4 regions of the Bacillus sp. 01N45 genome follow, and region 1 is predicted to be linked to each of the others. Evidence: riboswitches for the same ligand, from Rfam matches in the RefSeq annotation. Region 1 holds a riboswitch; each other region holds the start of a gene.
The links. Region 1 has a riboswitch for thiamine pyrophosphate ahead of tenA (thiaminase II). Riboswitches for the same ligand answer to the same signal wherever they lie in the genome.

Region 1 (4,029 bases):
TGAGAAAAAATAAGGAAGAGCAGACGGCAATTTTAATTTAAGAAAAACATCTTTTTTCGTTGCCCCATACGTAACTAATAGCTCCTCCCATTCTTTTTTCGTACTGCGTAGTCCATCATACGTATTGACCGCAATTGGGAAAAACGTAATTAAAACCGTAACAACGACCTTACTCCAGATCGTATATCCAAACCATAAAACGAAGAGCGGAGCAAGCGCTGTAATCGGAATCGTTTGTGAGGCAACTAATAGTGGATAAAATGCCCTCTCCATCCAATTACTCGCATTCATTAACATCGCTAGTCCTACCCCAAGTACGATAGAAATAGCCACCCCTATTAAAACGACGGATAAGGTTGCCGGCAAATGAACCGTAAATAATATATCTTTTAGTTTCCAGATCTTCATCACAATTGCAGACGGTGACGGTAAAATGTACATTTCGTCTACGATTCTTGCGCCTACTTCCCAAAAGGCAAGTAAAATACTAGTAAGTGTAAGGGCAGGTAATAGCTCCTTCAACCGGTTCATCATACGAGTACCTGCCTTTGTAACATACTAAGAAGCTCATCTTTAAGCGCTAACACTTCAGGCTTATATAAATCTTTTCTTGTTCGATTACGATCAAGTGGTACAACCCTCTCGGTTAAAGTAGTTATCGGTTGCTGCTCTACTACTAAAATTCGATTAGAAAGAAACAACGCTTCTTCCACATCATGAGTGATAAATAAAATTGTTTTTTCCCACTCTTTCCATTGTTCAAACAGCCATTCTTGCAAAGATGCCTTCGTTAAAGCGTCCAACGCGCTAAACGGTTCATCTAACAACAATATCTCCCCGCCTGTTAATAAAGTTCGAATGAAAGATACGCGTTGCCTCATACCACCAGATAAATCTTTCGGATATTTTGTCTCATACCCTTGTAAACCAAATTTATGTAACAGTTCCTTTGCCTTTATTTGCGCTTCTTTCTTCTGTACACCTTGGCACTCTAGCGGCAGGGCAGCATTCTCAATAATCGTTCTCCATGGCAGGAGCATATCTTTTTGGGGCATATAGCCTACAGGATGGCTCTTTGTTTCTGTCAGCTCTATCTGTCCAGTACTCACCTCTTCTAAACCTGTAATAAGGCGAAATAAAGTACTTTTCCCGCATCCACTCGGTCCGATAATACTTACAAACTCTTTATCTTGTATAGAAGCATTTAATTCATTGATGATTGTTTTCTCATCATAATGAAAAGAAACATTATGAAACTGTAGTATGTTCTTGCTCCTCAAATCCCCACATCTCCTTACGATAGGACATATCCCAGAATAAATATTCAAATCGACTGGAATATAGGAATATCTCCTCTAATCGATCTAACTCTTTGTCAGACTTTCCAACTGCCATTTCATTTAATAAATCTATTAACCAAATACAAAGGCTACCGTATTCTTCTGAACTATATCCTTGAATCCACTCACCAAAGAACTCATGATCTCTTGCTCCAGGAATATCGTTTAAACGCTTTCCAATTTCCCAGTAACTCCACATACATGGAAGAAGTGCTGCTATTAATTCCGCAAGTGTGCCATTTTGAGATACAGACATCATGTAATTTGTATAGGCTAAATTTTTAGCAGATGGTTTTGCAGATTCTATCTCCTCTATAGAAATACCAAGTCTTTTTGCATATTGTTTATGGATCGTCATTTCTCCATTTAATATGCCATCAATTTGTTCAGCAAATTTCCCCATTACTTGTGGATTCGTTGCTTTTACAACACCAATCGCATATAGCTTTGCATAATCTAACAAATATAAATAATCTTGAATAATATAATACTGAAACTTATCTTTTTCTAACGTGCCATCTCCCATACCTACTACAAACGGGTGATTATGACTCATCTCCCAAACTGGTTGTACAGTTTCTAATAATCTATCGCAAAATTTCATTTCTCTATCCCCTTTCAATTTATATATCTAAATAAAAAACCACTTCTAAATAAGAAGTGGTTACAGCAAATAAAATTATAATTTATTCGTTGTTCCACTTCCCTTCGCTAGTATTACCTAGATCAGGTCTGTAAGGGTTAAGGATTATTCCTCTCTCAGCACAACAAGCACCCCTAGTGGTTTCAATATGAAATTTTCAAACAAAAAAGCCCCGTTTCTATACGCAAAGAAACGGGGACTCATTATTAGTGTCCGAATTGCTTCCCTACGCTAGCATAATCTAGATCAGGTAATGAAAAGGATCAAAGGCTTACGGCCTACTCTCAGCTGGCAACACCAGCTCTCCTAGCAAACTATGAAATTAACACTGTCAGTATAACATCGTAATAAGACATCATCAACTGTTTTAATTTTCCCAATTGTCAACAAAATAACAAAACTATATAATACTTATATTCTATCTTAGAAATTATTATCCTAATTAATTGGATAAAAAGGAATCATTATCCTCAAAAAATTTATTTTTATATTGATTTCATATTACATTTATGTGAATACACCCACTATATTATATCTTTATACTATAATAAAATTACAACTATACAACTAGAGGAGGTCTCTATTATATGAATATGAAAGCTACTGCTTTAACAGCAACTACTGTCGCAATTGCCTCTTTACTTCCTTCTATGGGAGAAACAAATGTACAAACAGCCAACGCTGAACAATTATCTAATGTGAAAACTGGATATGTCAAAGTCGATCAAGTAGCCTTACATACAAAAGATAACGCAAATAGCTCATCAATTGATACAATTCGCTTTAATACGAAGGTAAACATACTTGAAACAACTAATGGCTGGTATAAAGTATCTGTTAATAATAAAGTAGGTTACGTACAAAAAGATGCTATTCTACTAAAAAACAAACTTCAATCTAATAATCAATACATCGTTAATGCCAATGCATTAAACGTTCGTTCTGAACCTAATTTAGAATCTTCAATTTTAGATGTATTACCAAATGGGAAATTCGTTACCATTCAAGAAGAACAAGGCGAGTGGTATAAAATTTTACATAATGGCAAAACAGGTTACGTACAAAAAGCATTCGTATCTAATGGTTCACAGCCTTTAGTAAAAGGCATCACAGTTCAAACTAATACGAAATACACAGTTGCAACACCTAAACTTAATGTACGTGGCAACGCTAGTACAAGTGGTGCACTACTTGGTTCATTACAAAATGGTACACAAATACAAGTAGTGGAAACTGTAGGAACTTGGTATAAAATTCGTTTTGGCACAGGATACGGATACGTGGCAAAACATTATGTGGTGCAAAATCAAATGCAATCACAAGCTCAAACGGCTCAACCTACTTCCATTCCAGCAGTTTTCAAATTCCCTACTCAAGGAAGAATTAGCTCAACCTTTGATATACGTTGGGAACAAATGCATTATGGTATAGATATTGCGGCTCAAGGTAATGTCTCAATCCAGGCGGCAGCTGCAGGTAAAGTTGTGAAATCATATTATTCAGCTAGCTATGGCAATGTTGTGTTCATCGCCCATCAAATAAACGGGAAATTATATACAACAGTCTATGCACACATGAAAGATCGCACTGTACAAGCTGGTGATCAAGTACAAGCTGGACAATTAGTAGGTCATATGGGAAACACAGGTCATTCATACGGGCAACATCTTCATTTTGAATTACACAATGGAGAATGGAATTTTGAAAAAACAAATGCAGTAAACCCACTGCCATATTTAGTTAGGTAAATTGTATGCAACGCAATATCAATATACCTCTCTTAATTGAATACTTCGCCTTTTTAGGTTTAATCTGTTGTTTAATCATTTACAATACAAACACTGTATTTTTATCTATTATCATTGCTTTTGTTACTTTAGAAATTATGATGGAATCCTTTCAAGTACAACTAAAACAAAAAATTGCTCATATATATAATGCCATCTTTCTATTAAGTGCCCTAATAACAAATATTATTAGTAATGGTTTTTATTTATCTACCGTATTTCCTGTATTCTTTATGGCTGTTTTATTATTCATAGCTAG
Region 2 (4,029 bases), on a different contig from region 1:
AAAGTCGGATTGAACAAGTAATCGTGAACTTCATTACGAATGCCATACGTTATACACCGAATAAAGAGGATATTATTATTTCTACAATAGATGAGAAAGATCGTATAAAAGTGTGTATTGAAAATAAAGGTACTCACATTGAAGAAGAGCAATTAGATAAAATTTGGGACCGTTTTTATCGCGTGGATGCAGCTCGCCACCGTTCACAAGGTGGAACTGGGCTTGGTCTAGCTATTTCTAAAAATATTTTAGAACTGCACGATGCTGAATATGGGGCAGAAAATACAGAAGATGGTGTATTATTTTACTTTTATTTACCTAAAAAAGCGTAGATGATGCATGCTACGCTTTTTTAATTTATTTTCATATTATCTTTACCTAATCTTTATTTTTAAGCGATATAATCTGGTTAGAAAATGAGGTTATGTAAGGAGTCGATGAACCGTGCATAGCAAGTGGCTAAGTATAATGGTATTTATTTTCTTTTGTGCATTTATTGTATTTTTAATTGATATTACGATATAACAAAAAGAGCGCTTATTAAGCGCTCTTTTTGTTTGAATTTATTTGATAAGCATTGATGCTCTTGAATAAGCGAGGTGAAGTAAGAAATAAAAATATAAGTAAAACGGTACATAAAATAAAAGAACCGAGCATTGTACTGCCGTTTACGATTAATGAGTATAGAACTGCTGATTGACCTTTCGGTGCATATTGTCCCCAGAAAATAATACCAGCAATAAAGTGGCAGAAATAGCGAGCAAAGCTACCGATAAATGTAGCAAGGATAATATAAGCAAGGACTTTCTTACCTTCGTTTTGTTTTGATGAAGGTTTTTCTTTACGGCTACCTAAACTTGATTGTTCTAAGTTATTTTCATTAGACGTTAAAAGTGCTTTTTGAATTGGACGATAGAATAAGCCAGCAAATCCGATAAAAGCAAAGGCAATGAAGTACTCAATGAAAGCTTGAATAGGTGTTAAAATGTAAGCATCTCCTACGACAATTTGTAATAGTCCCCAAACTAAACCACCTAAGAAAGCTGATTTAAAGCCCCAGCGGTATGCAATAATAAAAATAGGAATCATAGCGAATGAAATGGAACCGCCTGTTGGAAGTTTGATTGATAATGGTAAAATGTCGATGACCAAGGCGAAGGCTGCAAGAATTGCAGATTCGATCATCGCTTGTAAATTGGTGTTACGCATGTTGTCTCCCCCTAAATCCAAGTTGTGCAAAAAAGAATAGATATCATAGGAGGATACGAAATACGTAAATAAAAAAGAGGTATGTATTTCGGACGTTTGCACAATCCCTGCGTTAGCATTAACTAACAGGTTCGAAGGGTCGGAACGAAGTGTTCCCTCTCAGCGGCATGGCTCCCCCAGTGATAACGAGATTCTTTATTTGCTATTGTTTATTGTAAGCGAAATGGATGAGAATGGCAAACGAATACAGTATGACAATGATTGAAATAGAATTGTAGCGAAATGTTAATAAATATGAAGCAAAAGGGTATAGTACAAGAGAAATAGAGTGTGCTATAATTTTTTTGAAAATAATTATCATTCTCTTCTGAGGGGGAAGGTTATGAGCTTAGTAGATATTAAAATCGGTGAGAAAGTGTTAGTAAAAAGCGTTCAGTCTTTAGATCATTTACTGAAGAGAAGATTGGCTGCTTTCGGTCTTTCTGAAGGAAGCGAACTTCGCATGAAGCAGAAAGCGATGTTCAAAGGTCCTTGTACATTGGAGTGTCGTGGACAGTTAATTAGTATTCGTCATTGTGACGCGAAAATGATAAAGGTGGAATTAGCGTGAATAAGGTAGCTTTGCTAGGGAATCCGAATACAGGGAAGACATCATTATTTAATGCACTTACTGGTTCTTATGAATACGTAGGAAACTGGAGCGGTGTAACAGTAGAAAAGAAGGTTGGTAAATTAAAAGATAAGCAAGGAACATTAATTGATTTACCAGGTGTTTATGATTTGAATCCAGTTTCGCGTGATGAAGGTGTCGTTACAAATTTTCTACTAACAGACGAATTTCATCATATGTTAAATATAGTGGATTCTTCGCAATTCGAGAGAAATATGCATTTAACGTTGCAATTACTTGAGTTTGGAAAGCCGGTTTCAATCGGATTAAATATGGTCGATGTGGCAAAGCAACGAGGCATTGTAATTGATGTAAAACGATTATCAGAGCTATTAGGTGTAACAGTCGTTCCGGTCGTTGCAAGAAGTGGAAAAGGCTGTGAAGAACTACTTGCTACTCTTAAAGAAAATGACAAAAACGAGAAAAAGCCATTCATTATTTCATATGGTGTACAGATGGATGAAGGAATTGGAGAGGTAATAGCTCTTTTAGAGACAGCGAATTATAAGCATCCAAGATGGTTAGCCCTTCAATTTTTAAGCAATAACGAAGTAGTAGAAAAAGAAATGAAAGCATTACCAATTTATAAGGAACTTGTAGCCATTCGATCTCGCTTAGAAGGAAAACTTGATTGTACGTTGGAAGAGCACATTTACAAAACTCGTGAAGCGTATATTGAAAAGTTAAAAACAAATGTTATGAAGCATGAGAAAGAAGGAAAAATTCCTTTTTCGGAAAAAATTGATAGATTAATTACACATAAAATTTTAGGACTTCCAATCTTTTTAGCAGTTATGTTTTTTATTTTTCAGGTTACGTTTACGTGGATTGGTACACCTTTATCCGATATGTTAGATGAATTTTTTGGTGGACAGCTTACGGATTGGGTAACGGCTGGGCTCACAAGTGTTGGAGCTTCTGATTTTATTCAAGCACTCGTTACAGAAGGTATTATTGCCGGTGTTGGTGCGGTATTAGTATTCGTTCCACAAATCTTTGCACTATTCTTTTTCATTTCATTATTAGAAGACTCAGGATATATGGCGCGAATTGCAGTTGTTATGGATAGAATTATGGAGTTCTTCGGTTTAAATGGAAAAGCATTCATTCCGATGATTATCGGTTTTGGATGTAATGTTCCAGGTATTATGGCAGCGAGAACGATTGAACAAGAAAAAGAACGTTTACTTACAGTTCTTGTAACACCATTTATGTCTTGTTCGGCACGTTTACCTGTATACGCATTATTTGCGGGAGTATTCTTCCCTCATAGTCAGGCAACTGTTGTGTTTTCTTTATATGTTGCAGGTATTGTTCTTGCATTATTAGTTACAAAAATTATGTCTCTTACCATTTTAAAAGCGGAAAAGTCTATTTTCGTCATTGAACTACCTCCTTACCGCGTGCCACAAGCGAAAACGTTATGGCTAAGCACGTGGGAGAAAGGGAAAGGATTTGTTCGTAAAGCAGGTACATTCATCTTCGGTGGTTCTGTTGTCATTTGGTTATTAAACTATGCAGGTCCATCAGGATTTGGTGTTGATATGGGAGATAGTTACTTAGCGATGATTGGTGGATTTATTGCACCACTATTTGCACCGCTCGGCTTTGGAACGTGGCAAGCTGCAGCATCTCTTTTAACAGGATTTTTAGCGAAAGAAGTTGTCGTTTCTACAATGGCAATTATTTATGCGGTGAAAGAAGATGTGCTTGGAAATGTAATGGGAGCACATTATACTGCGTTATCAGCATATGCATTTATGTTCTTTATTTTATTATATGTTCCGTGTTTAGCGACAGTAGCTGTTATTAAACGTGAAACAGGATCAACGAAGTGGACAATTTTCTCTGTCGTTTATCCACTCGTTGTTGCTTATGTATTAACGTTCATTATATACCAAGTTGGATCCTTACTCGGATTCTAGAAGGAGATGTATTAGAGTGATGGTCAATATTATAATCGGAGCTATCATTTTTGGTTATGCAGCATACACGTTAGTTAATTTTGTAAAGAGAAGTAAAAAGGGAAAATGCGCAGCATGTTCTTTAAATAAATCATGTCAGTCGCAAACTTGTAGTCCGGATATGGAGCAAGTTGCTCATAAATAGAAAAAAGCTTTGCGAATTTCGCAAAGCTTTTTTGTTTTACC
Region 3 (4,029 bases), on a different contig from region 1:
TACTATGGGAGCGTTAAGTTTTAACATGTTTCAAAATAGCATGATGTCTATATTTGAAAGGCATTCTTTTGAAACAGGAGATACGGTATTACATAAATTAGACGCAGAAATATTGAGAGATGTTGCAAAAGACCCAACGGCAGAAAGAGAAAAGAGAGAGAAGTTAACAGAGAAATTAGATGAATCAACGGAAGAATTGAACAGTGTTGGACAAACCTATATTGTTGGAGCGAAAAAAAATGAAAAAGGTGAGCTACAAATCATTGATTTATCTACAGGTTTAGCAAATGTTGTTGAAGTAAGGCCGGGAGAATATTATAAACAACCAGACCTTTGGATGAAAGCATATGATAAAGTAATGAGCACAAAAAAAGCAAACATGACAGAAGTATATGAAGACGCATTAGGAACATGGGTAACGATATTAGAGCCAATTAAGGATGGAGAAGGTAACATTGTGGCACTTGTTGCAGCTGATGTAGATGCTTCTATTGTTCCTAGTACAAAAGAAAAGTTTATTATACAAGGTTTAATGTTTATTTGTATTTCTGTTTTAATTGCAACTTTTATTCAATTCTTAATTGTGCGTAACGCACTTGCTCCATTGCGGGATTTACGTGAAGGATTGCGCAGAGTCGGTGAAGGTGATTTAAGTATTAAATTAGAGGAAAGACCAGATGATATTGGTATTATTAATGCGTATTTTAATAATACCATTGAGAAGTTTAAAGGAATTATAGATAAAGTGAAGCAGACAGCAGAACAGGTTTCCTCATCTTCGCAAGAATTGTCAGTGAGTACGAAAGAGAATAGCATGGCAGTCCAAGGAATCGTAAGTTCTATAGTTGAGTTAAGGGCTGGCGTTCAATCACAAGAAACTTCAGTACCAAAGTACTTAGGTATTGTATATGAAATGGAAGATAGGATGGAAGAGATAACTAATATTACAAAACAAATGGCGAAAGAGTCTGAAGGTACGACGCATCATTCAGTAAAAGGAAATGGTGTTATTGAACAGACGATTAATCAAATGAACATAATACAAAATGCAGTACAAGATTTATCTTCTATCATTCATTCTTTGGAAACAAGATCAAAAGAAATTAGTGATATTGTAAATGTAATTACAGGTATTTCAAATCAAACGAATTCGCTAGCTTTAAATGCTTCTATTGAAGCTTCACGTGCTGAGGCAACCGGAAAGGGATTTGCCGTTGTTGCTGATGAAGTGCGTAAATTAGCAGAGCAGACGGAAGCATCAGCAAAAGATATAGCGAAATTAATAGGGGAAACACAAGTTGAAACGGAAGAAGCTGTTGTTTCAATACAAAAAGCTTCAAAAGAAGTAGAATCCGGAATTAAACTTTTTCAAAGTAGTGGTGCTTTCTTTGAAAAAATTTCAAAATCAGCACAATCTGTTACAAATCAAGTTAGAGTTGTTTCTAGCAATTCAAGTGATATATTGAAAAATAGCCAAAATATTGTTCGTGTTGTAAATGAACTATCACTTATTGCAAATAAGTATGCAAATAGTAGTAATAATATTGAAGAAAGTATGAAAGAACAGGAAATGTCTGTACAAGATATTGCTGAATTAGCTAGTTCTTTAAGCTGGCTTTCACAGGAGTTACAAGAGTTAATAGGGGAATTCAAAAGTTAAATGAAATGATTATACGTGCTTTTGTTTGTTCAATAAAATAAATCATGCTACAATGAAAACGAATTAAGGACCGGGGAGCCAATTGGCTGAGAGGATGTAAACAAACATCGACCCTCAACCTGATCTGGATAATGCCAGCGTAGGGAGTTACTTAAAGTGATGTAGCATATGTTATTCTATAATAACTTGCATACAAGGCTTTCCTACGCAGTAGGAAAGCCTTTTCTTGTTTTAATATTTCATTTTATAAGGGGGATTTTACTATGTCACAACAAGTTACAATTTCATTTTCAGTAGTACCACAAGCGAAGAACAAAGATGTGTATTCTGTTGTTGATAAAGCAATTGAAGTTGTACAACAATCGGGAGTTCGTTATGAAGTAGGGGCAATGGAAACAACGCTGGAAGGAGAATTAGATGTACTTCTTGATATCATTAAACGTGCGCAACAAGCTTGTGTGGATGCTGGAGCAGAAGAAGTGATTACTTCTATTAAAATCCATTATCGTCCAAGCACTGGTGTAACGATAGATGAAAAGGTTTGGAAGTACCGTGATGAATATGCAAAACCAGAAGCAATCTAAAATAATTACAACAATTTGGCTTATCCTTCTCATAGCGATATGGGAAGGATCTGTTTCATTATTTAAAATTGAACCGTGGATTTTACCGAAGCCTTCTGCCATTGTTCAAGAATTAATTGGAATGAAAGATTTACTATTACCGAATACGATGCAAACGTTACAAGAGGTTCTAATCGGACTGTTTTTTGCGATTTTAATTGGGACAAGTATTGCAATTATTATGGATGTTATCCCTTTATTTCGTATTTTAATAAATCCGTTGCTTGTTATTTCGCAAACGATTCCAATCGTTGTACTTGCACCGTTATTTATTATTTGGTTTGGATATGGAATGCTACCGAAAGTAATGGTAGTAATACTCGTTTGTTTCTTCCCGATTGCGCTCAGCATTTTAGAAGGTTTTCAAACGGTAGATAAAAATATGTTGAAGTTGTTGCAAACGATGAAGGCAACGAAATGGCAAGTTTACCAGAAAGTAAAGTTTCCAGCAGTGCTGCCATACTTTTTCTCAGGTTTAAAAATTGCAGTTACATATAGCGTAATGGGAGCAATTATTGGGGAATGGCTCGGTGCAAGCGAAGGGTTAGGAGTTATGCTTACAAGAGCTACAAAATCCTTTCTAACAGCCCGAGTATTTGGTGTGGCGGCAATTATTGTTATGGTGACATTATGTCTGTATTTTATCGTGGAGTTTATGGCAAGAATAACAGCACCATGGATATATAGAAAGGACGGCAGAAAATGAAAAAAGGTTTAAAAGTTATGTTGGCTGCCTTATTAGCAGTAGGTGTAGCTGGATGTAATCCGGCGAAGAAAGAAGAAAGTGCAAGTAAAGATCAAAAAGTAAAAGTAGTATTAGATTGGTTTCCGAATACGAATCATACTGGCCTATATGTAGCGCAAACGAAAGATTATTATAAAAAGCAAGGATTAGATGTAGAGATTATTCAGCCAGGTGATAATGTGACAGCGGAGCAAATGATAGCTTCCGGAAAAGCTGACTTCGCAATAAGCGCACAAGAAAATGTAACGTTGGCTCGTGTGGAAGGTATTCCTGTTGTATCTGTAGGAGCAATCATCCAACATAATACTTCAGCTTTTGCATCACTTAAAAAAGATAATATGACGTCACCAAAAGATTTTGAAGGTAAACGTTACGGCGGCTGGGGAGGACCAGCAGAAGAAGCGACGTTGAAGACAATCATGGAGAAGCATCAAGCTGATTTTAATAAAGTTGAAAAAATCATCTTAGGACAAACAGATTTCTTTAAATCAATCGGTCGTGATGCAGACTTTGAATGGATATATTACGGATGGGATGGAATTGAAGCGAAGCGCCAAGGAAAAGAGTTAAATACGATTATGGTGAAAGACTTAGACCCAGCGCTTGATTTCTATAGTCCTGTTATTATTACGAGTGAAAAACATACGAAGCAAGATAAAGACTTTGTGAAAAAGTTTATGAGTGCAACGACAGAAGGTTATAATTTTGCAATTAAAGAACCGAAAGAAGCTGCTGATATTTTAATTAAAGCAGTTCCAGATGTGAATAAAGAATTAGTACAAGAAAGTCAAAAATGGTTAAGTACGAAATATCAAGATGATGCAAAAACGTGGGGAGTACAGAAGGAAGAAGTTTGGACGAATTACATGAATTTCTTATATGATAACAAAGTTATTAAGAAGAAAATTGATGTGAAAGATGCCTTTACAAATGAGTTCCTTCCAAGTGAAAAATGAGTGGATTACAAATAAAAGAGATTGTAAAAGCTTTTGATGGAAAGA
Region 4 (4,029 bases), on a different contig from region 1:
TCCTAGAATAATAAATCCAATAAATGACGCGATGCTTGGAATGATGTGTGTCCATAGAGCGCGTTTTGCGTGCGGTTTCGTTTCAGAATCGCCCACAATCCACACAATGATAGGGAATAAGATAGGGGCAAATAATACACTAAAGTATGATAAAGCTGCTAATATTTTGTTTCCGTTCATATATATCACCTCATAAATAATATCCGTTTTTATACCTTTATTATGCAGGAAATGTAGCGAGCTTCCTATCGATGAACATTACAAGAACGTGACGTTTTTGTAAGATTCTTATGATAAATAATAAAATTTTCAAAAAAATCTTTTTTAATGAAAATTGTTGTGATAAAATTAATGAAAACGTTTTCTTTGACGTTTTTTTATTTTAGGTTTAAAGGTATGATGACCTGATAGTCTATTGATGAGGTTATTCTATTTAAAAGGGGATTCTTTAGGGGGAGAGAACAATGAACACATGGACACAAGTTTATGATCCGTTCGGAAACATTTGGATTTCGGCAGCGGTCGCACTTATTCCGATTATCTTTTTTTTCTTAGCTTTAGCAGTTTTCCGCATGAAGGGGTATGTGGCAGGATTAATTACAGTCGTACTTACAATTTTAGTTGCGTTATTCGCTTATAAGATGCCGTTCACGATGGCGATGGCAGCGACGGGATATGGTTTCTTATACGGACTATGGCCAATTGCTTGGATTATCATTATGTCGGTATTTTTATATAAAATATCTGTGAAAACAGGTCAATTCGATGTGATTCGTGCATCTGTATTATCCATTACGAATGACCATCGTTTACTCGTTATTTTAATCGGTTTTTCATTTGGAGCATTTTTGGAAGGGGCAGCAGGATTTGGTGCACCAGTAGCGATTACCGCAGCGCTTCTTGCAGGTCTTGGGTTAAATCCTTTATATGCAGCGGGTCTGTGTTTAATCGCAAATACGGCACCAGTAGCGTTCGGAGCGATGGGAATTCCGATTACAGTTGCTGGACAAGTAACAGGTATTGATCCGCATAAAATTGGACAAATGGCTGGGCATCAATTACCGTTCTTATCATTATTTGTTCCGTTCTTTATCGTATTTTTAATGGATGGATTTAAAGGAGTAAGACAAACATGGCCGGCTCTATTTGTAGCAGGTAGCTCATTTGCAATTACGCAGTTCATTACAGCGACGTTCTTAGGGCCAGAACTTCCGGATATTACGTCAGCACTTGTAAGTTTAGTGAGTCTATCGCTATTCTTAAAAGTTTGGCAGCCGAAAGAAATCTATCAGTCTAAAGAAGCAAATAGTGAGGTAGCAGCAACGGCGATATCTATGCCGAAACTAACGGTAGGAAAAGTAGTAAAAGCATGGTCTCCATTCATTATTTTAACTGTGATGGTAGTCATTTGGAGCCAAAGTTTCTTTAAAGCGTTATTTGCTCCAGGCGGTGCTTTGGAAAGCCTTGTGTTTAAGTTTGAAGTTCCAGGCTTACACAATTTAGTAATGAAAGCAGAGCCAATTGTAAATAAACCGACGCCTTATGAAGCAATCTTGAAATTAGATATTTTATCAGCGACGGGAACAGCAATTTTAATTGCTTGTATCATTTCTATCTTTATTTTGAAAATGAGTGCAAAAGATGCAGTAGTAACATTTAAAGAAACGATAAATGAGCTTAAGATGCCAATTCTATCTATCGGATTCGTATTAGGATTCGCGTTTATCGCAAACTATTCTGGTCTATCTTCTACATTAGCATTAGCACTTGCAGGAACTGGCGGACTATTCCCGTTCTTCTCACCATTCCTAGGCTGGATCGGTGTATTTTTAACAGGATCCGATACGTCAGCGAATGCACTGTTCTCGAATTTACAAGCGATTACAGCGCAGCAAGTCGGTGTATCTGAAGTACTTCTCGTTGCAGCAAATACAACGGGCGGTGTAACAGGAAAAATGATTTCTCCGCAATCGATTGCAATTGCTTGTGCGGCAGTTGGACTTGCTGGAAAAGAATCAGATTTATTCCGCTTTACAGTGAAGCATAGTTTATTCTTCGTAATTATTGTTGGTATTATGACGTATGTACAGGCATATTATTTAACGTGGATGATTCCATAAACAACAAAAGAAATAAACTTTGCATTTTTCAGATTATCGTGTATGATGGGAAAGTATTGAAAATTAAATCAGTGATAAACTAGGGGTGCCTAACGTATGCGTAGGCTGAGAGAGAAGCGTGTGAACTTCTTAACCCTTTGGACCTGATCTGGCTCGTACCAGCGTAGGGAAGTTAACGGCTTTACATAATGATGTCTTTATGAGCCAGGTCCTTATTTTTTTATGGACCTGGCTCTTTTTATTTTGGCATACGCTGGCCATATCTTGTCCTTGTCACGTACAGGGGGGCAACAAAGGTTATGAAACAGTCTGTTTCAGCTGAGCAAATTGAATTGAAATCGAGTTTACCAGGAAGTAAGAAAGTGTATGTGGATGGACCACGCGCGGGTATGAAAGTGCCGATGCGCGAGATTGAACAAAGCGAAACGAACGGTATTCCGAATCCGCCAATTCGTGTATATGATACGAGCGGTCCTTATACAGATCCTGCGTATAAAGTGGAACTGGAAAAGGGATTGCAGGCGCCGCGCCACTCTTGGATCCTGGAGCGCGGAGATGTAGAAGCATACGAAGGGCGCGAAGTAAAACCAGAGGATGACGGTGTGAAAGTGGCTTTGAAACATACGCCTGTTTTCCCGCAAATGGATCGTCAGCCGCTTAGAGCAAAGCAAGGTGGAAATGTTACGCAAATGCATTATGCACGTAAGGGTATCATTACGTCTGAGATGGAATATGTTGCGATTCGTGAAGGAGTAGAGCCTGAGTTTGTTCGTAAGGAAATCGCGGAAGGTCGTGCCATTTTACCAGCGAATATTAACCATCCGGAAGCAGAACCGATGATTATCGGCCGTAACTTTCACGTGAAGGTCAATGCAAATATCGGAAACTCTGCTGTATCTTCTTCAATTGCAGAAGAAGTAGAGAAGATGACGTGGGCAACGCGTTGGGGTGCGGATACGATTATGGATTTATCTACAGGTAAAAATATTCATACGACGCGTGAGTGGATTATTCGTAACGCGCCTGTACCAGTTGGAACTGTACCGATTTATCAAGCGCTGGAAAAAGTAAATGGAATTGCAGAAGATTTAACGTGGGAAGTGTATCGTGATACGTTAATTGAGCAGGCGGAGCAAGGTGTGGATTACTTTACGATTCACGCGGGCGTATTACTTCGTTACATTCCGATTACTGCAAAGCGTACGACAGGTATCGTTTCACGTGGTGGTTCAATTATGGCACAGTGGTGTTTATTCCATCATAAAGAAAACTTCTTATACACTCATTTTGAAGAGATATGTGAAATTATGAAGCAGTACGACGTTTCGTTCTCTCTTGGAGATGGATTACGTCCAGGTTCGATTGCAGATGCAAATGACGAAGCACAGTTTTCTGAGCTTGAAACACTTGGTGAATTAACGAAGATTGCTTGGAAACATGATGTGCAAGTGATGATTGAAGGACCTGGGCATGTACCGATGCATTTAATTAAAGAGAATATGGAGAAAGAGCTTGATATTTGTCAGGGCGCGCCGTTCTATACACTTGGGCCGTTAACGACAGATATTGCACCAGGTTATGACCATATTACATCGGCAATTGGAGCGGCGATGATTGGCTGGTTTGGCACGGCGATGCTTTGTTATGTAACACCGAAAGAACATTTAGGTTTACCGAATAAAGATGATGTTCGCACGGGGGTTATTACGTACAAAATTGCTGCACATGCAGCTGATCTTGCGAAAGGGCACAAAACGGCTCATCAGCGTGATGATGCACTTTCAAAAGCTCGCTTTGAATTCCGTTGGCGCGATCAATTTAATTTATCTTTAGACCCTGAACGTGCGATGGAATATCACGATGAAACATTGCCAGCAGAAGGCGCGAAAACGGCTCATTTCTGTTCAAT

Region 2: linked by a shared signal. The riboswitch ahead of thiT (energy-coupled thiamine transporter ThiT) and the one ahead of tenA (thiaminase II) in region 1 are both predicted to bind thiamine pyrophosphate.
Region 3: linked by a shared signal. The riboswitch ahead of AC1DMU_RS20640 (MTH1187 family thiamine-binding protein) and the one ahead of tenA (thiaminase II) in region 1 are both predicted to bind thiamine pyrophosphate.
Region 4: linked by a shared signal. The riboswitch ahead of thiC (phosphomethylpyrimidine synthase ThiC) and the one ahead of tenA (thiaminase II) in region 1 are both predicted to bind thiamine pyrophosphate.

Annotation. Positions count from the first base shown of each region.
Region 1 is NZ_JBFTQW010000007.1:303,768-307,796, forward strand. It holds gene AC1DMU_RS18765 (ABC transporter permease) at 1-531, opposite strand, end outside; gene AC1DMU_RS18770 (ABC transporter ATP-binding protein) at 531-1,280, opposite strand; gene tenA (thiaminase II) at 1,249-1,944, opposite strand; TPP riboswitch at 2,027-2,129, opposite strand; TPP riboswitch at 2,190-2,301, opposite strand; gene AC1DMU_RS18780 (SH3 domain-containing protein) at 2,571-3,731, shown strand; gene AC1DMU_RS18785 (hypothetical protein) at 3,737-4,029, shown strand, end outside.
Region 2 is NZ_JBFTQW010000013.1:65,946-69,974, forward strand. It holds gene AC1DMU_RS24425 (sensor histidine kinase) at 1-332, shown strand, start outside; gene thiT (energy-coupled thiamine transporter ThiT) at 541-1,209, opposite strand; TPP riboswitch at 1,296-1,397, opposite strand; gene AC1DMU_RS24435 (FeoA family protein) at 1,592-1,819, shown strand; gene feoB (ferrous iron transport protein B) at 1,816-3,804, shown strand; gene AC1DMU_RS24445 (FeoB-associated Cys-rich membrane protein) at 3,821-3,988, shown strand; gene AC1DMU_RS24450 (lipoprotein BA_5634 family protein) at 4,025-4,029, opposite strand, start outside.
Region 3 is NZ_JBFTQW010000009.1:103,189-107,217, forward strand. It holds gene AC1DMU_RS20635 (methyl-accepting chemotaxis protein) at 1-1,660, shown strand, start outside; TPP riboswitch at 1,722-1,823, shown strand; gene AC1DMU_RS20640 (MTH1187 family thiamine-binding protein) at 1,924-2,244, shown strand; gene AC1DMU_RS20645 (ABC transporter permease) at 2,216-2,989, shown strand; gene AC1DMU_RS20650 (ABC transporter substrate-binding protein) at 2,986-3,984, shown strand; gene AC1DMU_RS20655 (ABC transporter ATP-binding protein) at 3,981-4,029, shown strand, end outside.
Region 4 is NZ_JBFTQW010000006.1:280,453-284,481, forward strand. It holds gene AC1DMU_RS16570 (magnetosome magnetite crystal formation protein family) at 1-180, opposite strand, end outside; gene lldP (L-lactate permease) at 465-2,120, shown strand; TPP riboswitch at 2,192-2,307, shown strand; gene thiC (phosphomethylpyrimidine synthase ThiC) at 2,420-4,029, shown strand, end outside.